2 regions of the Arthrobacter sp. Z1-9 genome follow, and region 1 is predicted to be linked to the other one. Evidence: riboswitches for the same ligand, from Rfam matches in the RefSeq annotation. Region 1 holds a riboswitch; the other holds the start of a gene.
The links. A riboswitch is a leader RNA that binds a small molecule or an ion and turns the genes downstream of it on or off. The one in region 1 is predicted to bind glycine.
Positions count from the first base shown of each region.

Region 2: linked by a shared signal. The riboswitch ahead of gcvP (aminomethyl-transferring glycine dehydrogenase) and the one ahead of gcvP (aminomethyl-transferring glycine dehydrogenase) in region 1 are both predicted to bind glycine.

Region 1 is NZ_CP096456.1:1,015,416-1,018,588, reverse strand. Features, by position in the region: gene gcvP (aminomethyl-transferring glycine dehydrogenase) at 1-1,729, opposite strand, end outside; glycine riboswitch at 1,909-2,007, opposite strand; gene M1D93_RS04755 (TetR/AcrR family transcriptional regulator) at 2,098-2,637, opposite strand; gene M1D93_RS04750 (MFS transporter) at 2,704-3,173, shown strand, end outside.
Region 2 is NZ_CP096456.1:3,662,979-3,666,151, reverse strand. Features, by position in the region: gene M1D93_RS17050 (hypothetical protein) at 1-38, shown strand, start outside; gene M1D93_RS17045 (DUF427 domain-containing protein) at 130-414, opposite strand; gene M1D93_RS17040 (VOC family protein) at 554-913, opposite strand; gene M1D93_RS17035 (hypothetical protein) at 992-1,303, shown strand; glycine riboswitch at 1,439-1,536, shown strand; glycine riboswitch at 1,538-1,644, shown strand; gene gcvP (aminomethyl-transferring glycine dehydrogenase) at 1,697-3,173, shown strand, end outside.

The DNA of each region.
Region 1 (3,173 bases):
CGTAGCCCGTGATCTCGGTGAGTTGAGCTTCCAGGTCGCCGATCAGTTCGCGCCAGCCTTCGGTCTGGGAGTCCGGAGCGAACGGGTGGATCGAGGCGAACTCGGGCCAGGAGATGGCTTCCATCTCGGCCGTTGCGTTCAGTTTCATGGTGCAGGAGCCCAGCGGGATCATGGTGCGGTCCAGTGCCAGGTCCCGGTCGGAGAGCTTGCGGATGTAGCGGAGGAGTTGCGTCTCTGAACGGTAGGTGTTGAACACCGGGTGCTGCAGGAACTCTGAGGAACGTTCGACGGCGGCGTCCAGGCCGAACCCGTCCGTCATCTCGGCCAGCCCGGCACCAAAAGCTTCAAGGACGGCGTCGACAATGTCCCGCGTTGTCGTCTCGTCGGTGGAGAAGCCCACCGTATCCGCGTCGATGCTGCGCAGGTTGATTCCCTTGGCCTCTGCGGCGGCAATGATGCCCGCCGCCTTGCCGGGAACGGAAACCGTAACGGTATCGAAGAAGCTGGTGTGCAGTACCTCAAGGCCGGCGGCCTTGAGCGAGGCGGCAAGGGTCCTGGCATGTGCGTGCGCGGACTGCGCAATCGCCTTCAGCCCCTCGGGGCCGTGGTAGACGGCGTACATCGAGGCCACGATGCCCAGCAGGGCCTGGGCCGTGCAGATGTTGGACGTGGCCTTCTCGCGGCGGATGTGCTGCTCGCGGGTCTGCAGGGCAAGGCGGTAGGCCGGGGTCCCTGCGGAGTCTTTGGAGACGCCCACCAGCCGGCCGGGCATCGAGCGTTCCAGGCCTTTCTGGACTGCCATGTAGGCGGCGTGAGGGCCGCCGTAAAACAGCGGGACACCGAAGCGCTGCGCCGAGCCGACGGCGATGTCCGCGCCCTGCTCACCGGGAGGCGTGATGAGGGTCAGGGCGAGCAGGTCAGCGGCGACGGTCACGAGGGCGCCGCGCTCCTTGGCGTCGGCGATCACGGCGCTGTGGTCAAAGACCCTGCCGGAAGCGCCGGGCTGCTGCAGGACCACGCCGTTGATGGCGCCGTCGGGCAGTCCGTCGGTGAGGTCCGCGACCTCAACCTCGAAGCCGAGCGCCTCGGCGCGGCCCTTAACGATGGCGATGGTCTGCGGCAGGCAATCAGCGTCCAGGACTGTCTTGCCGTCACGCGCATCTTTGTTTTTATTCGCCCGGCGCATCATCAGCACGGCCTCGGCCACGGCCGTGGCTTCGTCCAGCAGGGAGGCGTTGGCGATGGGCAGGCCCACCAGGTCCTGGACCATGGTCTGGAAGTTGATCAGCGCTTCGAGCCGGCCCTGGGAAATCTCGGGCTGGTAGGGCGTGTAGGCGGTGTACCAGGCCGGGCCCTCAAGGATGTTGCGGCGGATCACCGGCGGCGTGACGGTGTCGTAGTAGCCCTGGCCGATCATCTGGACGGCAGTCTTGTTCTTGGCGGCCAGCCTGCGCAGTTCGGTAAGGGCCTCCACCTCGCTCAGCGCGCCCGTCAGTCCCAGCGGGGAATCCTGGCGGATGTCCTTGGGGACGGCAGTATCCACCAGTGCGTCCACGGTGTCGTAGCCCACGGCCTTGAGCATGGTGTCGACGTCGGCCTCCCGGCGGGCGCCGATGTGCCGGTCAACGAAGGTGGCAGCAGCCGGGGCGGCAATAGCCGAAGTGGCGGAGGCCGGGGTGGCGGAGGCCGGGGTGGCGGAGGCCGGAGATACAGTCACGAGGAACTCCATAGCTAAGGCGGCGTCAGGGTACGCCGCATCGAGTCGGGTTCCTCCCCGCTCTGTATTGGACCTGAGAGTTTCCGCGTTGCCTGCTGACGCTGGCCCCGCTTGCACCGTCGGTGAGCACAGCAGCCCAGGTATCCGGGAACCGGATGCCAGGCGGACAGCCTGCTACTTTCCAGAGTTGCCTCGCCGCGGCGGTACATGGGCCTGTGAGATTCCTGGGGAGGTATTGCTCCTACGGCGCCTGCTTGTACCTTCTGGCAGAACTCTCCCGCCGCAGATCAAAGGCTATTCATTTGGGTTTTCCTGGTGGCCGGAAACGGCCCACACATGCACTAATTCTCCTACGCCGCAGGCTCAGGAGCAAATACCGGCTAGCCCCTCAGCCGTTCCACGGCAGCCAGGAGTTCGTCCACCTCGGCCTGCCTGTCCCCCGCGTTTCCAGACGGCCCGCTTTCCCACATGGCGTTGAAGTACAACCCGTCCCCCATATACAGCACGGCCTTTGCCATCGCCGCGCCCACGTCCTTGCCGATCAGGTCCAGCCACTGCTGCTGGATCACTGCGAAGCGGCGGCGGGCATCCTCGTGGGCCACCTCGGCGAGTCGCGTCACGGCGACAAAAGAGCGGTCCATGGGGGTGTCGGACCAGAGGGATGACCGGATGAAGTAGGCAGCGGCCCCTTCAGGCGCGGCCGCCATCGCGGCGAGGTCTTCCCCTGCCAGGCGGTCCAACCGCTCCAGGGTGGCCGTGATCAGCGCTTCCTTGTTGGGGAAGTGGTACAGCAGGCCGCCCTTGGAGACGCCGGCCCGCTTTGCCACCGCATCCAGCGTGGCGGCGCGCTCCCCCACGTCGATGAGGAGTTCTTCAAAGGCATCGAGGACTGCGTCTCGCGCTACGGGTTTTCGGGGCATGCTTCCCATCATGCATCGCCGGTCCTCGATTTCTTAACTATACCGTCTGGACGGTATAGTTATCGAATGACGCCGTCCACCTCTTCCCAGCAAGCACTCACCCGCACCGCCCTGACCACCCCGGATCCCGCAAGGGGTACGCGGCGTGACTGGCTCGCGCTGGGGTTGCTGATGTTCCCCGTCCTCCTCGTGGCCGTGGACAATACGGCACTGACCTTCGCGCTGCCTGCGATCGCGGCTGCGCTGGGCACCTCGGGAGTGGAGTTGCTGTGGATTGTGGATGCCTATCCGCTGGTGCTGGCTGGATTGCTCGTGGCTATGGGGAGCCTGGGCGACCGGATTGGGCGCCGGCGGCTCCTGATCATCGGCAGCATTGGTTTTGCGGCCATATCAGCAGCAACAGCTTTCGCTCCCAGCGCCGGCTGGCTGATTGCCGGCCGCGCGGCCCTGGGTTTCTTCGGCGCCATGCTCATGCCCTCCACGCTGTCCCTGATCCGCAACATTTTTGTGGATCCCAACCGCCGGCGGCTGGCCAT
Region 2 (3,173 bases), 1.7 Mb from region 1:
TGGCCGAGCAACTGTTCGATCTGCCGCTGGCGGCGTAGCCCGACTGGACACGGAGGTGCGATGGCGGGCCCTGGCAAAAGCAAGGGGCGACAGCGGGAAGTCCCGACGCCGCCCGTTTGCTGTCCGCTGCTACGCCTCGATGGTCACGCCGCGCCAAAACGCGATGCGGTCCTCGATCTGCTTGGCGCGCACTTTGGGCTCCGGGTAAAACCAGGCCGCATCCACGTTCAGCTTTCCGTCCACTTCCAGCGAGTGGTAGCTGGCCTTGCCCTTCCAGGGGCAGACCGAATACAGGTCACTGTCCCTGAGGTAGCCCGCGTTGACCGCGTCGCGCGGAAAGTAATGGTTGCCCTCCACCACCACGGTGTCCGTGGATTCGGCGATGACTTTTCCGTTCCAGATAGCCCTGACCATGTGGTTCCGTTCTGTTGGGTGCCGCCGCATGGGAATGCCGCTCGTAGGCATGCAAACGGCATGGAGGGCGCGCTTGTTCCCGGATTGCCCGTACAACCGCCCACAACGAGTATTACCGGCACAAGGTTCGACGGCGGTGCTACCGCGGGCTTTGGTCGATGATGCAGAAACGGTTCCCGTCGGGGTCGGCGAGCACCACGAAGTCGGAGTCCTCCGGGTACAGGTCCCAGTCGACGCTCCGGGCACCGAGTGAGATCAGCCGCTCCACCTCTGCTGCCTGATCGTCCGCGTACAAATCCAAGTGGATGCGCGGGCGGTCCTGGACGGGCGTCTCGCTCAGCATGAGTGCCAGCTGCGTTCCCGGTCCCGACGCCGGCACAAGGATCACCCAGGTTTCGTCGCCGGGCCCGCGGGGGACATAGTCGAGGGCGGCCTGCCAAAAAGCTGTGGCGCGGGCGACGTCATTGACGCCAAGAACGGTGCTGCCGATGGTCAACATCCGCCCAGCCTAGCCACCACCGGCGTCGTCTGTCCCGGGTGCCGGGTAACAATCAGCAGCACCACTAGACTCGCCAGCATGGGGGAAAACAACACACCTGGAGAACACACAAGGCCAAGGACTGCCCGCCTCCGCGGAGCCGTCCTGCCGATAGCGGCGCTCGCCGTGGTGCTCGCGGGGTGCTTCATCGCGTGGAGCAACAGCCAGAATGTCAGCTTCGGTTGGTTCGCCTATGCGCCGCTGGACAACGAGCCTTTCAGCGGAAGCGGCCTGTCTTTCGTCACGCCGGGGACGCAGGCCGGCCTGGCAATCGCCGTCGCGGGTTTGCTCGTCCTGGCATTCTGGGCCGGGTATCGAATCGGCAGGAAAGCCGGCACCAGGAACCCCTGACCCGCGCTTCGGTGAGGGCACGACGGCGGCACCTCCCGCCGTCGTACGCTTGCCTGAAAAGCGGCCCCCGTTTTGCATCCCGCCCCGGAACCCGGTATGGTGTGAGCCGTGTCACCCACCAGTGGCACGTGCTGATGATCTGCGGCGGGAGAGTCCTGCCGGTACGTTCTGCAGGCGCCGTAGGAGCAAATCCTCCCCAGGAATCTCTCAGGCCCACGTACCGCCGCGGCAAGGCAACTCTGGAAAGCAGTCCGGGCAACCGGGCTCACCGACGGTGCAAGTGGCGTCCTGCTGACAGCAGGGCAACGCAAAACTCTCAGGTCCAATACAGAGCGGGGAGGAACCCGAATCAACGTGGTGTTTCGGCACCACCTGAATTATGGAGTTCCTCTCATGACGGTTCAATCGTCCCCAACCACCTTCGCAGACCGCCATATCGGCGCGCGCCGCCAGTCCGACATCGACACCATGCTCAAGGCCGTCGGCTACGACAGCGTCGATGGCCTCGTCGACAGCGCGGTCCCCGATTCCATCCGCCAGGACAAGCCCCTCACCCTCGAGGGCGCCCTGAGCGAAGTCCAGGTCCTCGCCGAGCTCCGCAAGCTTGCCGGCAAGAACAAGATGGCCGTGCAGATGATCGGCCAGGGCTATTACGACACCGTGACCCCGCCGGTGATCCGCCGCAACATCCTCGAAGCCCCCGCCTGGTACACCGCCTACACCCCGTACCAGCCGGAAATCTCCCAGGGCCGGCTCGAAGCACTGCTGAACTTCCAGACCATGGTCCAGGACCTCACCGCGCTCCCGGTGGCCAACGCGTCCCTGCTCGACGAAGCCACCGCCGTCGCCGAAGCGGTGCTGCTCATGCGCCGGGCCAACAAGTCCAAGACGGCCAAGGACGGCAAGACCGTCCTCGACGCCGACCTCCTCCCGCAGACCATCGCCATCGTGCTGGGCCGCGCCGAGGCCCTCGGCTTCGAGGTGGAGGTCGCCGACCTCACCAACGGACTGCCCGACGGCGACATCAACGGCGTCGTCCTCCAGCAGCCCGGCGTCTCCGGCCGGGTCTGGGACCAGTCCGGCGTCATCGCCGAGGCCAAGGACCGCGGTGCCCTGGTCACCGTCGCCGCTGACCTCCTGGCCCTCACCCTCATCACCCCGCCGGGGGAGCAGGGCGCGGACATCGCCGTCGGCTCCACACAGCGCCTCGGCGTGCCGTTGTTCTTTGGGGGACCGCACGCCGCGTACATGGCAGTGCGCCAGGGCATGGAACGCACCCTTCCCGGCCGGATCGTGGGCGTTTCCAAGGACGACGCCGGTGTCCCCGCCTACCGCCTGGCCCTCCAGACCCGCGAGCAGCACATCCGCCGCGAGAAGGCCACCTCCAACATCTGCACCGCGCAGGCACTGCTCGCGATCGTCTCGTCCTTCTACGCCGTCTACCACGGCCCCGACGGACTGAAGGCGATCGCCGAAACCGTCCGCAACAACGCCCGCGCCCTGGCCACCACGCTGAAGACCGCCGGACGCGAACTGGTGTCCGACACCTTCTTCGACACCCTCACCGTCCGCGTGCCCGGCAAGGCCGCCAAGGTGATCACCGCCGCCGAAGCCCGCGGCATCAACCTGCGCCTCATCGATGCGGACACAGTTGGCGTGTCAGTCGATGAAACCACGACGCCGGAGGTCCTCTCCGCGGTTGCCGTCGCCTTTGGTGCCGGTCCGGTTGTTGAGGCTGCCGGGTTTGAGCTGCCGGAGTCCGTGCTGCGCACCTCCGCCTTCCTGCAGCACCCGGTGTTCAACACGCACCGCTCGGAAACCCAGCTGCTGCGCTATATCCGCCGCCTTTCCGACCGGGACCTGGCGCTGG